DNA from 2 places in the Vibrio sp. KUL80 genome. Region 2 is predicted to be linked to the other one. Evidence: riboswitches for the same ligand, from Rfam matches in the RefSeq annotation. Region 2 holds a riboswitch; the other holds the start of a gene.
What was found. A riboswitch is a leader RNA that binds a small molecule or an ion and turns the genes downstream of it on or off. The one in region 2 is predicted to bind cobalamin.
Positions count from the first base shown of each region.

Region 1: it holds a riboswitch for cobalamin, as region 2 does, so the genes downstream of both, AC6I8U_RS15720 (TonB-dependent receptor domain-containing protein) here and AC6I8U_RS17750 (cobalt-precorrin-5B (C(1))-methyltransferase) in region 2, are expected to answer to the same signal.

Region 1 is NZ_AP045841.1:3,379,961-3,389,368, forward strand. It holds gene AC6I8U_RS15715 (Dph6-related ATP pyrophosphatase) at 1-488, opposite strand, end outside; gene AC6I8U_RS15720 (TonB-dependent receptor domain-containing protein) at 557-2,395, opposite strand; cobalamin riboswitch at 2,451-2,660, opposite strand; gene trmA (tRNA (uridine(54)-C5)-methyltransferase TrmA) at 2,816-3,925, shown strand; gene AC6I8U_RS15730 (YijD family membrane protein) at 3,993-4,364, opposite strand; gene fabR (HTH-type transcriptional repressor FabR) at 4,364-5,005, opposite strand; gene sthA (Si-specific NAD(P)(+) transhydrogenase) at 5,388-6,788, shown strand; gene dinF (MATE family efflux transporter DinF) at 6,855-8,201, opposite strand; gene AC6I8U_RS15750 (class I SAM-dependent methyltransferase) at 8,299-9,111, opposite strand.
Region 2 is NZ_AP045842.1:244,690-254,097, reverse strand. It holds gene pduC (propanediol dehydratase large subunit PduC) at 1-1,557, opposite strand, end outside; gene pduB (propanediol utilization microcompartment protein PduB) at 1,578-2,387, opposite strand; gene pduA (propanediol utilization microcompartment protein PduA) at 2,387-2,668, opposite strand; gene AC6I8U_RS17765 (MIP/aquaporin family protein) at 3,246-4,034, shown strand; gene AC6I8U_RS17760 (PocR ligand-binding domain-containing protein) at 4,268-5,149, shown strand; gene fucO (lactaldehyde reductase) at 5,348-6,496, shown strand; cobalamin riboswitch at 6,790-6,920, shown strand; gene AC6I8U_RS17750 (cobalt-precorrin-5B (C(1))-methyltransferase) at 7,012-8,145, shown strand; gene AC6I8U_RS17745 (precorrin-8X methylmutase) at 8,148-8,834, shown strand; gene cbiE (precorrin-6y C5,15-methyltransferase (decarboxylating) subunit CbiE) at 8,837-9,408, shown strand, end outside.

The DNA of each region.
Region 1 (9,408 bases), on a different replicon from region 2:
GAATATCGTTTTCCGCAAAGTGATTCTGAGAGTACATTTCTATCTACAGTGACCAGAACGGTTTCGATTCCCCTATCTAGAATTTCGTTTGCCAAATCATGGCTGTCTTCACCCACTAGTGGGAACACCGCTTCTAGTCCCGCAGGTTCGACATAGCTGCGCCGATACTCCACGATCCCATTGCAGAACATATCGCCAAACGCAATGCCCTCTACGTTCAAGCCAGACGCGTTTACGCCCTCTATAACGAGTGACTGATACACGTCATTAGCGGGGAACACTTCCGGCAGTTCGATAGTCACCAAAGGCATGCCTAATCTATCGGCTTGCATTTGGACTACGTCTAGAGGAGTTACCTGGAAAGGGACTTCGCCTTTAACATGGGTAGTATATAAACCAACAACATTATAGTCGGATGATTCCATTAGGCGTTCGAAGGTAAGAGTGGAATCTTTGCCAGAGGACCAGCTGATGATGACGTTTTTCATGGAGAATTCCTGCAAACGAAAAATAAAGCCACTGGTGTAGTGGCTTTATAACAAATGATTATACCAAGTTAGAAATTAACTGTAGCCAACGCAAAGAACGTTCGGCCCGGCGAACTATACCCTTTCGCAGTCTCGTACTCTTCGTCTAACAAGTTGTCGACTCTTGCTCTTAGCGCAACATTATCAGCTATCCAGTAAGACACCGCGGCATCCCACAACCCGGTTGCTGGAAGGTAATCTTCTGAAGTTGGATTTGCGGTCGGCAAGTCTAAGCGCTTGCCTGTGTATAGGTAAGTCAGAGATAAATCAAAGTCTCCGATATTAGCTTCACCAATCCACTTATAGTTTTCCTTAGCCCTTCTTGCTAGCTGCGTACCATTGTCATCTTTATGATCTTTGTACTCAGCAATCACCGTGTGATGAACTGGTCCTGTGTTAAAACGACCCTCCAACTCTACACCTTTAATATCTGCGTCAATGTTATAGGTTTTACCCCAAGGGTTACCAGGCACTGAATACCAAATGTTTAGGTTGTTCACTTTATTGTGGTAAGCAGAAAGTTTCCAATCCAGGAAACCAGTCAAACCTGCGAAGCCAAATTCGATGTTACGTGAATCTTCCGGTTGTAAATCAGGATTGGTAGTCAAGCTGTTATAACTAGGAGCTTTAAATGCGGTTCCCGCGCTCGCATATGCTTGATAATTCGACGTAAAGCGATATTGACCTGCTAGTGACCACGTCGTGTAGTTATCATATTTATCATGCTTATCGTGTCTCACATTTGCCTCAGCAGAAAACTTATCATAATCCGCTCTACCAGAAACGTAAGCACCGATGTTTTCACGACTCTCTCCAGCTAAAGCATGAGCACTTCCCCAACTCATTGCGCCATCTGCCAGTTCTTCTTTGCGATAGTCTAAGCCGCCACCAAGAGAATACTGCTGGGTAATTCGATATAGGTTGGACCATTGCGCATTGAGTGCACTGGTGTCGAGAATAGTATCTGCATTACTCTCACCAACAGACTCCAAATAATCTTTTTTTTCTACTTTAGCGTAGCTCAACGTCAAGAATGACTTATAAGCTTCGGTTTGATAGTCAACACGACCCGCCAAGTTCTGATTATCTGTCGCACCCTTTTTTTTAGCTCCTGATGAATTGTAATCCGTCAAACTGTCAAACCAACGATAGTCGACTAGAGCACTCCAGTTACTATTAAAATCGTGTTTATAACCCAGATGCATGTTACGACTTTCATATCCGTACTTAGTACCATCCTGAGCTGACTTAAAGTCATAACCGTCATTCTGCTCATACCCACCAGCTATTTGAATATGGCCGTTATCATTCATCTTCGTTTTAGCAGTGAAGTTCGCCTCGCGACCGTCATGACTTGCCGCTCCGATATTAATCTGCTTCCGCTCTCTGTTATCGTTGGTGCGAGTAATGATATTAATAACCCCACCAATGGCATCAGAACCATAAATGGCAGCACTCGGACCGCGAATCACTTCAACCTGTTCAACGAGACCAATAGGGAAATGATTAATTGATAACCCCGTGGTATCACTGCTGTAACGCACTCCATCAACTAATACTAGAGTTTGGTTGCTGTTCGTACCTCGTAGATATACTGAGGTAGCTTGCCCCCTGCCACCGTTTTGAGCAATTTCGATACCCGGCAATCGACGTAATACGTCAGATAAGCTCTTTGCCTGCGAAACTTCAATCTCTTGACGAGTTACTACACTCACTGGCGCAATAACTTTATCCTCAGCCTGTTCAAATCGGTTTGCAGTGACCACCATAGTTTCGTCACTATTAACGGTGCTGTCTTGAGCCAGTGAAAAAGAAGCATAAGAAGAGAGCGATGCAGCCACTGCTATCGCCAAAAATGATTTGTTCATTAGTTATGTTGTCCTAAATCGCGTAAGTCCTTACGACTCGAGCATTCCATTTATTACATCGAGTCGATTGCTGGCAGGTATTCGGACTTTAGAGCCTTGGGATAATGCCTATCCCCGCCTACTAACTCGACTTCCCGTCTGATCAACAGTGTCTTCTTGAGGGTTCGTTCTCTATTACCGCTGCGCGTCAGTTCTGGAGTTACACCAGATTCCCTTTTCAGTGAGAGTCCTTGTTGATTCTCACACCAGCTAGGGACGCATGTTATTAACTGATTGATTATTTGTCCATAACGGATTGAACTAAGCTATAAATGCGCGGTTAGAATACGAGACAATTCGGGGAAACACTGGACAACGACGGGAGATTGAATAAAATCTGCCCTCCTTTTAGATAACTCATTACGACGATAGGCAATTACCATGGCAAATCTCGACTTCACACCAGAAGGCTATCAAGTTCAACTTGAAGAAAAATCTCAACGTTTGATCGATATGATGGCGCCGTATTCTGCACCTGAACTCGAAGTATTTACTTCACCAGAAAAGCACTATCGCATGCGTGCCGAATTCCGCGTATGGCACGAGGGTGACGACATGTACTACATCATGTTTAACCAAGAGACTCGTGAGAAATACCGTGTTGATCAGTTCCCAGCCGCTAGCCGTCTTATCAACGACCTAATGCCGCTACTGATGGACGCCATGAAAGGTAATGAGGTTCTGAGAAAGAAACTGTTCCAGGTTGATTTCCTATCGACAATGAGCGGCGAAATCCTTGTGTCTCTTCTTTACCATCGCCAACTTGATGATGCATGGAAAGAACAAGCGCAAGCATTGAAGCAGCGCCTGAATGATGAGGGCTTTAAGCTGAATCTAATTGGGCGTGCGCGCAAGATGAAGATTGTGATGGACCAAGACTATGTCGTAGAAACACTGCATGTAAATGGTCAGCCATACCACTATCAGCAAGTAGAGAACAGCTTCACTCAGCCAAACGGTCCGGTCGCACAAAAGATGCTGGAATGGGCCGTCGACTGTACTCAAGACAGCAAGGGTGACCTACTCGAGCTTTATTGCGGTAACGGTAACTTCTCATTGGCGCTGGCGCAAAACTTCGAACGAGTACTAGCGACTGAGTTAGCAAAACCATCGGTAGAGTCAGCACAATACAACATTGCAGCGAACAAGATTGATAACGTACAGATCATTCGTATGTCAGCAGAAGAGTTCACTGAAGCAATGGAAGGTAAGCGTGAGTTTCGACGTCTGCAACAACAAAACGTTGATCTGAAGAGTTACAACTGCAACACGATTTTTGTTGATCCACCACGCGCAGGCATGGATATCGATACCTGTAAGATGGTTCAAGGCTATGAGCGTATTCTATATATCTCTTGTAACCCAGAAACCCTAAAAGACAACCTAGATGTGTTAGGTGAAACTCACCACATCACACGCTTTGCACTGTTTGACCAGTTCCCGTTCACTCATCATATTGAAGCGGGTGTTTTACTAGAGCGTAAAGCCTAAGTATCAAGCCTCCGATACAAAAAAACGAGCCATTCGCGGCTCGTTTTTTATTACCCAAGAAGCACTCTTATGCTTCTTTGAGGATGTAACCCATCTTTTTGCCAATCCAAAACAGCAATACTAACACCACCATGATGGCGAAGAAGTTGGAACCGGCATCTGGATACTGCGCCTTAGTAAAGGCAGAATGACCAAATGCGCCCACAAAGAAAGCCGCTAGACCGACTAGTGGGAAATCTTCTGGGATTGGGTTTTTAAGATACTCTTGATAAAGAGCTTGCACTGACAGCACAAGTGCAATCAGTGGGAAAACTGAGAACGCCACTTCGCTGATGGTCAGCCAAGACAACATTGCATTACCACACATACCTGCAATAAGCGCGAGTACTAGGGTTTTCTTACCGCTGTCGCGGTTTTCGGAGGACACTTCATTGGACATTAGTTCGACCCTTCTTTTTGACGGTTTCTTTCACGTTCTTTGCGATACCAGTGTGCACCTTTGGCCACTATCCTAAGTTGGACAATTAACCTCTCCGCCAGTTCATATCTTTCTTTTTTGCTGAGGTCTAATGCCTCTGCTCCTGAACTGAACACGAGAACGACAGAAGCCTCTGCTTGTGCAAATGCCTCGTCGCGGTCCATACCTGTGCTAACCAAATACTCGGTTAACTCAGCCGAAAAATGTTGGATCTCTCGGGCCACCGCGGCACGAAAATCGAAAGAGGTTCCAGAGCGTTCGCGTAGCAATAAGCGGAACACGTTGGGACTGCTTTCTATAAACTCCATAAACGTCTCGACCGAAGTACGGATCACACTGCCTTCTTTGACAATACGTTGGCGCGCTTGTCTCATTAACTGCCTGAGCAGCAGCCCCCCTTCATCTACCATGGTCAATCCAAGCTCATCCATATCTTTAAAGTGACGATAGAAAGAGGTTGGAGCGATACCGGCTTCGCGCGCGACTTCACGTAAGCTCAAGTTCGAAAAACTGCGATCAGCACTCAATTGGCTAAAAGCAGCATCGATCAATGAACGACGCGTTTTTTCTTTTTGTTGTGCACGAATACCCATTGATTTCATGTATAACCTAGATGCTCTTGTTGGTTACCATCGATGACGGCAATTGAGGGAGTGCTTGTAATATAGCGCGAATAGTCACTTTGTATAAGTGTGTGAATAGCGATTTTTATCAAAAACGCTTACGCATCTCAATTCATTAACCTATGGCTCTACTCGAGTAAGTGTCACTACTTTACATACATCAAACGTTTATCCGATGCTAAGCCTCAATAAAACTGCGTGATCTTTCACACTCTATTCATGCAGTAATATTTACCTAAGTTAATAATCCGTTAAAATTTCGCCATTGTTAGTGTAAGAACCCTAAGCATCGTTGGCATGGCTAGAAGCCTTGATGGTTTATCTAAGAGCCAAACGGTGTGGAAAACAACGAGGATACTATATGAGTCGCTCCAAACATTTTGATGCCATCGTGATAGGCAGTGGTCCGGGTGGTGAAGGTGCTGCTATGGGGCTGACTAAAGCTGGCCTAAACGTCGCGATCATCGAAAAAGAGAGCAGCGTTGGTGGTGGGTGTACACACTGGGGAACCATCCCTTCTAAAGCTTTGCGTCATGCGGTTAGCCGCATCATTGAGTTCAACAGCAACCCTCTATTTTGCGGCAATAACACCAGTCTGCATTCAACGTTTTCCAATATTCTAGGGCACGCTAAAACTGTCATCGATAAACAGACTAGATTGCGCCAAGGTTTCTACGACCGCAATGAATGTACCCTACTTTACGGCACTGCGCGCTTCGTTAGCGAGAATAGTCTAGAGGTGACCAAGTCAGATGGCACTGTCGATACGTATTCTGCAGACAAGTTTGTTATCGCAACAGGTTCAAGACCTTACCGCCCAGCAGATGTCGACTTTAACCATCCACGCATCTATGACAGCGACTCAATTTTGTCACTTGAGCACGATCCAAGACACATCATCATCTATGGGGCTGGTGTGATTGGTTGTGAATACGCGTCGATTTTCCGTGGTTTAGATGTGAAAACCGATCTTATCAACACGCGTGAACGTCTCTTAGCGTTTCTAGACAATGAGATGTCGGACTCTCTGTCTTATCACTTCTGGAACAGTGGCATGATGATTCGTAATGACGAAACTTACGCCAAGATTGAGGGCACTGAAGATGGCGTGATTATCCATCTGAACTCCGGCAAGAAGATGCGTGCCGACTGCCTACTGTATGCCAACGGTCGTACCGGTAATACCGATGCGCTTAACCTAGACGCGGTGGGTCTGATTGCTGACTCTCGTGGGCAGCTTAAAGTCGATACGAATTATCAAACCGAAGTGTCTCATATCTACGCAGTAGGGGATGTGATTGGCTACCCTAGCCTAGCAAGCGCGGCGTATGACCAAGGTCGATTTGTTGCACAGGCGATTACGCGTGGCGAAGCTGAAGGTAAATTGATTGAAGATATCCCAACAGGTATCTACACCATTCCAGAGATCAGCTCAGTCGGTAAAACCGAACAAGAGTTAACGGAAGCCAAAATTCCTTATGAGGTAGGTCGCTCTTCGTTCAAACATCTCGCGCGCGCACAGATTGCAGGCAAAGATGTCGGAAGCTTGAAGATCCTATTCCATAGAGAGACGAAAGAAATCCTAGGTATTCACTGTTTTGGTGAGCGCGCCGCGGAGATCATTCACATCGGCCAAGCTATCATGGAACAGAAAGGTGAAGCAAATACCATCGAGTATTTTGTGAATACCACCTTCAACTACCCAACCATGGCAGAGGCATATCGTGTTGCTGCGCTTAACGGCTTAAACCGATTGTTCTGAGTCCATTAGTGACTTGTACCAAAAACGATAAAGGCGACAGTAAGTCGCCTTTATTCTTTGAGAATCCTAACTCACCAAAAACCGGTTGCCCTTCCATTGACGCCAAAATATCACGCCTAGCCCCACTCCGCGCATTCCCATAAAGGTCAGCATCGCCAGCCAAAGTGCATGATTGCCTAAACTGCTCGCGGCAAAGAAAACGCCAAAGAAGCAACACGTCGCGACAAACATACTGTTTCTCATATCCTTGCCCTTTGTGGCGCCAATAAAAATGCCATCAAATAGAAAGCACCACATCGACACTAGCGGCATAGCAATTAACCAGGGCAAATAGTGTCCAGCCTCTATCTGAACGCTCTCTATTGAGGTAATCATGGTAATAAGCCCTTGCCCTAACGCGCCAAAAACCAAGGTCAACACTAGGCAGATCACGACACTCCAGAAGAAGGTAGCCACGAGCGAGTCAACAAGCTCACTTCGGCTCTTCGCGCCAATCGCTTTTCCAACCATCGCTTCCATGGCGTAAGCAAAACCATCCATCCCATAGGAAATGATCATCAGAAAGCTCATGAGTACCGCATTGGCTGCCACGATATCGTCTCCAAATGCAGCACCCTGGAAGGTCATGAAACTAAATGTGGCTTGCAAGCACAGTGAGCGTAGGAAAATGTCTCGATTGAGCTTTACGAAACGACCAATGCCTCGGCTGACTTCCGAAACCAAACTCAGTAGCTTAGGAAGATTTCGCTGACGCCAGGTTCGCATGACGCACCAAAGACCAAACGCACACCCCGAGTAATCGGCAATCACTGACGCGAGTGCCGCACCTTCCACTTTCCATCCCAACCCAATGACAAACAATACATCGAGGCCAATGTTGACCACATTAGTAATGATCACCATCCACATTGGTGCCTTCGCGTTTTGGGTGCCAAGTAGCCAACCAAGCAGTACAAAATTCATCAGTGCTGCCGGTGCGCTCCATGCACGAATGGCGAAGTACTGGTAGCCGTAGTGCTTTACTTCTTCACTCGCCGAGCTCAGCGAAAAAATCAGATCAGCAATAAAGGTATGCAGGAGCAAAAATACCAGCGCGAATCCAAGCGCCATCACGCTACCTTGTAAAAAGACCAAACCTAGAGAGCGATTATCCTCAGCACCAAAACACTGAGCGGTGAGACCTGTTGTGGACATTCGCAAAAATCCGAGCAACCAAAATGTCACACTGATCATCGTGCTGCCAAGCGCCACACCACCGAGGTACCACGAGTGTTCAAGGTGGCCAATTACAGCGGCATCAACTAGTCCAAGCAGAGGGACGGTGATATTAGATAGCACCATAGGTATCGCGAGTAGGAGAACTCGACGATGCAAGGGTAGATTGGAAAGTATGGCGATAGATTGTTGAAACACAGACACTCCAGCTTGGCACAGTTTCAACTGGTAAAGCCACAGCAGAAACAAAGGGTTGAGCCGCTATAGTATCGTTATTTAATGACAGGTTCTGCCTTTACCATTCGATATTGACAATGTTTGGTGTGAGGCGATGTCGATACAAAGGCAATTTAGCCAGAACCCGCTGCCAGCGAGACCAACGCTGACAGTGCTGGTCAATAGGAGACAATAGAGAGGCCTTGTAGGTCCACGGCAACCAGTTGGTAAGCTTTTGAACGGGCTTTCGAAGTCCATGTTGGTAGGACTCACATCCCATCTTCTTTCCTAGGTGACTGCCAGTAAGGTCACCGGCCAGTACGAGACAGGCCTGTGCATGCTGAAAGTGACAACCAATGGCTTGAATGAAGTGCGCGATACGATTTTCTCGTCGCTCTAATAGCGCTTGTTCACAAACGACTAGGATGGGTCTATCGGACGGAATAGAAAGTGAGTTGAGCCAACCCATATCATCGATGGAACCGATGGTCAGAGCGTAACGCTCGCTTTTGTGGAACAGTCGCTGACGCCATACCAGATGCTCATTGGTATCCACCTCTACCCAATGACATCTGCCATTATCAAGACGGTAAAAACGAGTATCGAGACGAGCACCTACATTGATCACCCAACCCTCAGGGTTGGTTTCCAAAAAGCGCTTCACTTGTAAGTCACACAGCTGAGTCAAGGTAGCGTGCAAGAGCTGACTTTGATCAACATTACCGGTCAGGCAATCAGGCGCTAATTGGCAGCGACGACAGGCATGAGCAGCAATAGGGTCATAAATAATACCGTCATCGAGAAGACTTTCTCTGCTTCGATACCACAGTGGCCGTAGTAACTTGGTTGGCACATCCAAGTGCTCCGTTTGACGACTCATACGATTATTCATGATCACCCCCATCCTCAGTGCCTAGATGATAATCGCTCGCAACAACTTTAGCAAGGCAAATGCTATTGATTATCATTTAATACCAAGCTCTAGACGTAAAAAAAGCGACAGGCTGACCTGTCGCTTTCCATCACCATAGGGGTGAAACTGTTGGCATTCATTGAACGCCTCACAAATATCCATTTGTTATTTGTGCTTCCACTGCTAATTCTTGTTTGTCATCATCCTGATGCGTTTTCACATTCCCTAGCAAAACCATTTGCTCGAGTTCTTCCTAAACCCTGTCCGTTTGTTTTC
Region 2 (9,408 bases):
ATTCACCGCAGAAATTACCTCGTTGTCACCAACAATGATCGCAGAGGTATGAAGGTAGTCACCGGAGATTTTGGCTTTTTGAATATCGAGCATATCCTTAGCAACATCGCGGAAACCGCCATCAACAAGTGCTTTAACTACTTCCAAACCAGTACGGTTTTGATCGATGATTTCTTGTGCGGCTTTGATGTCTTCAACCATGTTTCGCTCAGGCATATCTTTAGAGCCATGTGCGTACGTAGCAGCAGTGACTTCTTCATCCGTGATTTCTGGAAGCCCCATTCCTTTGAAAATGGCTTGCATTGCTCGGGCTGCTTTGTTTCGAACAGCGACAACATCTTCTTCCCTTACAGGGTTAAGGCCTCCGTCTACACGCAAGTCGCGTTGCAGAACGGTATAGTCGTCGAAGTCTTCTGCATCTTCATTGGAGCCTGCAAACATGTTGTCGTAGTTTGGTGTAGCGGAGTAACCCGACGAAATGAAGTCTGTGCCTGGTAGGAACTGCATAAGCATACGAGCAGTGCGTCGCATATCTGAGTGAGTAAATGTTTGGTCATTACTCGACGCGCACTCAAGGTCGAGTGACGAGCAAATAAGGTTTTCTGCAAGAACCGCACGAATACCGGAAGGTACGGCTGATGGCACCCCAATACAACTTACCGAACCGTTTTGAAGTCCCTGTACGCCGGCTGCTTTAGTAATGTAAATACAGCGAGCCTCTAGATACAACATCGACTTACCTTCGGCATAGCCCATTTGTACTTCCGAGCCACTACCTGATGTGAAACGCATCTTAAGGCCACGTGACGCATAAGAGGAAGCTAAGAAGCCTTTCGACCAAGGTGTGTCGTCCCCGTCAGTAAATACTGGCTCTGTACCATATACAGATATGGTCTCTGCATAACAGGTGTGACCCAGCATACCTAGCTTGAGTTCGGTGGCTTCTTCAAGAGCACATTGTGTTAGAACACCAGGTCTACCGACTTGTGAACCTACCAATAGAGCAATCGCGTTGAATGGAGCATAACGAGCAACAGCAACTGTTGTTTCTTGCTCGTCAAAACCACGGAAAGCCCCTTCGGCTGCATCTGCAGCAATTTGGACAGGGTTGTCCTTGATGTTAGTCACGTGAGCTTGCTGCGATGGTGACTTTCTCGCACGCATTTTCTGCATGGACATCATCATTTCGACCACATTCATTTGCGACATGACGTCGACAATTTTGGCTGGGGTCATCGCGGTAGTAAGCGGAACAATTTCACTGCGTGAAACGTTAGGATCACACAACATATTGGCTAGCTTGACTGAATCCATCGCCATAACTTTCTCAGCATTAGCGAGATTTATGCCGTAGCGAGCAATGAAATGATCGATTAAATCAAACTCAGATTTTGGCTTACTATCGAGTTCTACGACTTCACCATTGACGATTTTAATAGAGGGCTTAGGATCATTCGGGCTTTCCATTGCGATGAAGCCTTCCTCTACCCACTCTTTAACGAAACCATCCTGGTTTACAGGGCGTTTCGCCAGTGCTTCGAATCTTTTAGATCTCATGTTCAAACCTCGACATGTGTTTAAATATAAGAAGGACGAGTGTTAGCTGGCTCATCACCCATAGCCGCAAGTAGCTTCTTGCCCACTTCACGAGCTGAGATAACCGCTTGGCGAACCGCACCTGAATCACCTGAAATGACCAAGATCGCTTCGTTACTAAAGCTAGTTCCGTTGGCTGGAGTACTGTATGCGATAGTCTCAACATTCGCAGATTTGACGGCAGTATCCGCCATGAGTACACCAACTGCTGCAGGAGCACCAACAATGACGCCACACGCTTTACCCAATGGTGTACCAAACGCTTTTTCTAAGGCGTAACTTGCACGTGCACTGTATTGAAGCTCGATGTGACCAGCATCGTTGGCATAGACGTCACCAAAGGTTCGGTCTAATTCTTTTAGTGCGACTTCGACTGCACGACGTACATCAGAAACGTCATCGCCACCAAATACAATCAATGAACCGTGCCCTGCACCACCTTTAGTGTCGCGGGGTAGTTCAATTGAGATAACTTCCGTGTTAGTACTTTTGACAGCTTCATCAGCTGCCATAATGTGTGGCCCTGCTCCAGTACGTGCTCCGAGAATACCGATTGAGCGGTACTTCTTTTCAAGCTTCATCGCCTCTAGCACTTCGTTATCTACGTTTGCGATAACCAAACCGATAGTGTCGCCAATGGCTGTGCCAACGAACTCTGTCAATCCACAAGTTTTCTCGACCATTGTATTGCCTCTTGTTGTTGTCCCTTGTGAGGACTCATCTGTACCCTGATGATCCATTACTTTTGTCATGACTTGAGCCATGACTTGGTCAACTAGGTTGTCATCCATTACTCAATTCCTTTGGGAAGAATTTTCTCCACGTCGGTGTGTGGGCGAGGGATCACGTGAGTTGCGACGATATCACCTACGTTTGCTGCTGCAGATGCACCCGCGTCAGTGGCGGCTTTTACGGCACCAACGTCACCACGAACGATGACAGTAACTAAGCCAGAGCCAATTTTTTCGTAACCCACCAGATTTACGTTTGCGGACTTAACCATAGTGTCAGCGGCTTCAATCGCGGCGGTTAGACCTTTTGTTTCAACCATACCTAGAGCTTCTTGTTGCATAACTACCTCAACTTTCAAAGAATAATTAAATAGTGCGTCATTTTTCAGCAACCTATTATCATTAAAACTAAATGGAAAAAATTGGCATGTTTGTGCGGGTGATGTGCAAAAATTTATCATCACGATGGTAAAAAATTGTTCATTGACACGTTAGAGCTTGAAAATATGGGCTTTGCTCAGGAGCGCGATATAATAAATAATTGTGATCAGACATTTTTTAAAACGTGCAGTAAATCAAATAATTTGAATATTTGTGACCGGATGGAAATTTCTACTATTTATTAATGTCACAATTTTACTACTAATTCTCAGAGCCTTAAGTGGTTGTAAGGCATTGGTATTAATAATTATAGTTGGTTTTAGTTTGATGCTAAGCATGATATTTTTATATGATAGAGCGTTTTTTAATCATAGGTAACCGTGGTGTTAAGCAATATACTACCATTGAGAATTAAAATTATAGTCTAATGTTTTATTGATTTTCTTTAGGGTTGAACAAGGCGAGGTTTGTTGTATGTATAGACAAAACGTTTTAGTTCAGTGTGCGTATTTATTTAGTAACACGGTAGGTAGAAATATGACTAAGAGCTTAAAATCTCAGTGTGTAGCTGAGTTCTTCGCAACAGGGCTATTTTTGTTTTTTGGTGCGAGTTGTTTAGCATCCGCGATTCTCGCCGGTGCAGCATTTGGTTTGTGGGAAATCTGCATTGTATGGGGCTTGGCAATTGCCCTTGCCGTGTACTTGGCAGCGGGAATATCAGGAGCTCATTTAAACCCTGCGGTAACAATAGGGCTATGGTTGTTCGCAAACTTTGAAGGTAAAAGAGTAGCACCTTATATTGTCGCTCAAACCGCCGGTGCTTTTTTTGGTGTAACCATTGCGTATCTAATTTTCTCCGATCTTTTCGTCGCCTATGAGCTAACCAACAATATCACTAGAGGTAGCGAAGAAAGCCTCGCTTTAGCGGGTATTTTTACCACTTTCCCAAACCCTGAAATTACTGTGTTTAAGGCAGCGTTCGTTGAGGTGGTTATTACTGCGACGTTGATGGGGCTGATTCTTGCGTTAACCGATGATGGCAATGGTGTTCCAAAAGGTCCATTAGCGCCACTATTGATCGGTATTCTGGTTGCTGTTATTGGTGCTGCAACCGCACCGTTGACTGGCTTTGCGATGAACCCTGCTCGTGATTTCGGCCCTAGGGTGTTTACGTTTATAGCGGGCTGGGGAGAGAACACATTCACAGGTGCGAGAGACATCCCGTACTTCATTGTGCCAATCATCGCACCGGTCGTTGGGGCAATCATTGGTGGAGCAGGTTACCGATTCTTCATTACGAAAGGCTTAGAGCTTCAAGAGCAGTAGATTTAGCTAACTGGGTGGTTTTTATACGAGATAGCTTAACAGAGTGAGACCTAGACGATGTTTCTGACGTCTTAAAATACAATCAAAACGCTGGTTCAATTACATTGGGATATGTATCACTGAATTGTAGTTGGATACTGTGTAGTGTGTTTTTTAACCAGTTTAAGCGTAATGAGTAAGGTGACAGAGTGAACACGGATCTAGTTTTTGAGTCGAAGGGTATCACTAAAGTCATGCAGGACTTTGCTTATGCTACGGGTTTGGCCGTTGTTCTGGTGAATCTAGAGGGAAAAGAAGTATCTGACAGCATTAACTTTAGTAAGTTTTGTATAAAGATCCGCAAGAATCGATCATTGAATGAGAAGTGCAGAGCAAGTGATCGGTGCGGCGGGTTGGAGGCGACAAAGGTTAACCGGCCCTGCATATACAAGTGTCATGCAGGGTTGACGGACTTTTCAATTCCCATTGAGATAGGAGGTAGTCTTGTTGGTTTTGCGCTATGCGGCCAGGTAAAACTTGATGACCCAGTCAATCTGGATGATGTGCAAGAAATTGATAATAGTTGGATGAAAGATCCTGAACTCGTTGAATACTATGACCAAATACCGCAAATTGATTACAAGCGGCTGTTTGCTTCCGCCGACTTACTAAAGACACTGATTGATGATTCGGTCAAGAGTAAGTTGGATGTGATGGTCATCAATGATAAAAGTGATATTAAGTCGTTGTTTGCAAGCGATAGCCAAATTAAGTCAAGTCATACTCGTATACACAAAGCAATACGATATATTGAACGGCATTATTTCGAAGACTTAAAGTTGGAAGATGTTGCAGAGTATGTCTATTTGAGTCCACATTATTTTAGTAAGTTGTTTAAGAAAGAGGTAGGGGTTGGATTCAACCATTATCTTAATAGTCAACGTTTAATAGGTGCTAAGAAAATGTTGCAATATAGTGATTGGCCTGTTTCGCGCATCGCTAGTAATTTAGGTTACTCCTGTTCAAGTTATTTTTGTAAAGTATTTAAGAATGCACATGGAATGACGCCACAAGAGTTCCGAGATGAAAATATGATGACGCAGAAGGAAGACCTATTAGAGAATGCAATGATCTAACTTCCATCGACACTTAAAGACAAAGCCAGGCTCCGTAAAAGACCTGGCTTTTTGTTTATTTATTATACTGTAATACTAATAAATTGGCACATCGCTGTAATTATTTGTCGTCTTGTCTTGTTTCGTTGTTAAGACACATTATGAACGCCTTTGTATGGTTACAATGTCTACAGTTATCTTATGTAGAGGAATGCTGTTATGGCTTTTGCACTAAATGTACCAAAGTTGAGTTTTACTGGTGAAGGAGCAGTTGAAGAATCTGTTGCTATTCTGGCTCAGAAGAATCTCAACAAGGCTTTGGTCGTTACTGACAAAAATTTGGTTGATCTTGGAATTTTAGATTCGCTGTTTGCTGCACTAAAAGACGCAGATTTTGAGTACGTTGTTTTTAGTGAAGTGACTCCGAATCCCACGGCTAGCTTGGTTAGAAAGGGCGCGGCATTTTACCAAGAATCGGGTTGTGACTGTTTCATTGCAGTCGGTGGCGGTAGTCCAGTAGATTGCGCTAAAGCTATTCGCATTGTGACGTCAAACGAAGGTGATATCTGTGACTTTAATGGCGTCGGCCTTGTTAAAAATGAGGGTGCGTTCTTTGTCGCGATCAATACAACGGCTGGTACTTCTGCCGAAATGACTTCTAACTCGGTCATTACCGATGAAGATAATGCTGTAAAAATGGTTATCGTTGACGCGAAGCAAATTCCAGATGTTGCGGTTAACGATCCAACGCTAATGGTTGGGTTGCCTAAATCAGTAACGGCAGCGACCGGTATGGATGCGCTGACCCATGCTATCGAGTCTTATGTGACGCCAGGCGCTCATACATTAACTAAACCAACAGCGCTAGAAGCGATCCGTTTGATTGCCAAATGGCTTCCTGTTGCGGTTGAAGATGGCTCAAACCTTGAAGCGCGTGAGCAGATGGCCTGTGCTCAATTCCTTGCAGGGATGTCTTTCAATAGTGCAGGTTTAGGTCTCGTACACGCGATGGCGCACCAACCAGGCGCAACTCATGATCTACCACACGGTGTGTGTAATGCGATTCTATTGCCAGTCGTTTGTCAGTTCAACGCAGAGACAAATCCAGAACCTTTCCGCGCGGTAGCGGAAGCGATGGGTGGTATCACGTTTGACTTGAACGATGTTCAAGCTGCCACGCTTGCAGTCGATCTAATCAACAAGCTTTCTAAGGAAGTCGGTATCCCTTCAGGCTTTGGTGAGTTGAATATTGCTGAAACGGATCTGAGCGGTTGGATTGATAAAGCGATGGCTGATGTCTGTTTAGGTGGTAACCCAAGACAGCCTAGCCCTGAAGAGGTATTGGCTCTGTATAAACAAGCCATGTAATGCGCCGCTAATGTATTGACTGTGGCAAGACTTATTCTGTTGATTTGGACTAAGATTTGCCGCAGTAAATAAACTAAGGGCGTCAGTGCAAACGGCTGTAAAGATAAAGGAGTTGAAGTTGATTGTAATTGAAGCTGTAGAGTCGGTATTTCAAAACATTGTGTTTGTGACTCTGTTATTACTTTTAGTCTCATCAGCTTGCGAAATGATCGCTTAGTTTATTAGTCCCTTGGATTAACGACATCACAATAGTTATTTGTTCGCTAACTGTATTGAGAGTTTTAAAGCAAAAAATACTTACAAAGTTATTTGGTAACTACTTTTGTAGACAAAAGTGAATCAGGTGTAACTCCTGGACTGTACCCGCAACTGTGATCGAGAGTCATCTCGAAAGTCAGAGCCTTGCCAAACAACCATACCCATTTAACAACCTGGGCGGGATCACTCAGCGTCGTTTATCGATAGATATCGACACCTGTCCATTTTATGCACAAATGACTAGAGAGATGTATTTTGTGGGCAAACTCAAGTGTTCAAAATCGAAACGTGACCTTAGAGAGGGTTATACCACGGGTGCTTGTGCTGCAGCGGCAGCAAGAGCAGCGGTTCGTGGTTTGATTGAACAACTGCCAAGCAAACACATCACTATACAAATACCAAACAAACAATGGGTCACCTTTCAGCTTGAACGGATGGAGATAGATACGTCTGTTTTAGTTGGCGTGAAAAAAGATGCGGGAGATGACCCCGACTGCACGCATGGATTAGAAATCCAATGCAGCGCAAAGCTATCGGCTAATAAGGGGATCAGGCTCAAAGGTGGCCATGGTGTTGCTGTGGTAACCAAACCAGGATTAGAGTTACCAGTCGGGAGTGCGGCTATTAATCCAGTACCGAGAGCCAATATTATCGAAATGGCACAATTAGAGTGGGTGAGTGCGCCGATAGAGCTACAGAATACCTTTGGGGTTGAGTTGACAATCATCGTTCCCAATGGTGAGCAAGTTGCTAAGCAAACAATCAACGACCGACTTGGATTGTTAGGTGGTATTTCGATATTAGGAACGCGAGGTACGGTAAAGCCTTACTCGACGTCTGCGTATGCCGCGTCGGTGCGTCAATCGATCCAAATTGCCGCGTCAAATGATCTCGACACTATTGTCCTGACTACTGGCAGTCGCTCAGAAAAGGCAGCAACCAACATGTTGCCTGATGTAAATCCGATGGCGTTAATTCAAGCAGGCGATTTCATTGGCGTAGGTCTGCGGGCCGCAAAGCGGTATCAGCTTAACAAAGTCATTTTGGTCACCATGATTGGCAAAATGGGAAAGTTGGTATCAGGGCGCATGATGACACACGTATCGGGCCACGGTATTGATTTTTCTCACCTATCTCAGTTGGCGCTAGAAGAAGAGATAGATAGTGCTGTTTGTCGCGAGATAGCGCATGCAAACACAGGACGGCATGTTCTCAATTTGGTGAGTAAACACCATCCTAAAACCTTCTTTAACCGATTGTGCAATGAAACCCAAAAACATGCACTTTACTACGTCAAGTGTGGACTGGAAATTGATGTGATCTTGATTGATTTCGATGGGTCTCCACTAGGGCGTTCACATCAACCTATTCGAATGGAAGCTACAGGGTAACAATGATGAACTCTACTCAAGCCAATATCGCTCTCCCCGAATGTATGCATCAGCTTACTAAAAAAGGGCGTGAAATTGAAACGGACTCGTTCTCGATAATTGATCAAGAAATAGAACAGTTTCATGGCGGACACCACTTTGATAATAAAAGCTGGGAAGTCGTAAGACGAGCAATTCATACCACGGGAGATTTTGAGTTTTCGAAGCTGTATCGCTTTAGTCAAGATGCGGTCGACGCTGGTGTTACGGCATTGCAACAGGGATGCCCAATTGTCAGTGACGTTACCATGATATCAAGTGGCATTAGTAAGCAACGAATTCAGGTTTACGGCAATGGGGTCCATTGTTTTATCAGCGACCTCGAGGTCATTCACAAAGCGCGCATGCTTGGTGAAACTCGAGCGGTGGGAGCCATGAGAAAGGCACGGGACCAAGGGTTGCTGGACAACGCGATTATAGCGGTTGGAAATGCGCCAACCGCCTTATTTGAAGTACTAAGAATGGTTGACGACGGAGAGATAGAGCCGGCACTCATCATTGGTATTCCGGTTGGATTCGTCAATGCTCAAGAGTCCAAGCAGGCTTTGCTAGAGCAAAAAAAAGTCGACTTCATTACCAGTGTGGGGCGCAAAGGCGGTAGTCCATTAGTCGTGTCCACCATTCATGCCTTGCTCTACCAGACGGTGTAGTTATGGCGATCAATATTACCGTAGTCGGTGTTCAAGAGGATGGTTGCGTTAGCCTTTCAAGCAAGGCTGTTAATGCTGTCAGCCAGGCACGTGTTGTAGCAGGGCACCCTCGGCATCTTGCTTGGTTTCCCCAGTTCAAGGGCTTGTTCTTAGATATGACTGATGGCTTTTCATCTTGGTTGCTACAGGTCATAGAAGAGAGTGCAGAGGGCGGAGTGGTTGTTTTAGCATCAGGCGATCCGCTGTTTTTCGGTATTGGAACCACGTTACTTAAGCAGCTACCGAAACAAGAGCTTGCCTTCATCCCATCACACAGTTCGCCTCAGCTTGCATTCTCTCGCTTAGGTATCTCGTGGCCTAGGGCGCAATACCTCTCTTTGCATGGCAGAGAGCTCATTGGCATCGTCTCGCAAATGCAAAGTGCAGAGCTCTACGTGTTGTTGACGGATGGTACCAATACACCTCAGAGGATAGCGTCGCACCTGGTTGAGTTTCACCAGTTGCAATGGAAGCTCAGCGTGTGTGAGCAGTTGGGTAGCGTAGAAGAAAGGATCACGAGCTTCAACGTTGAAGA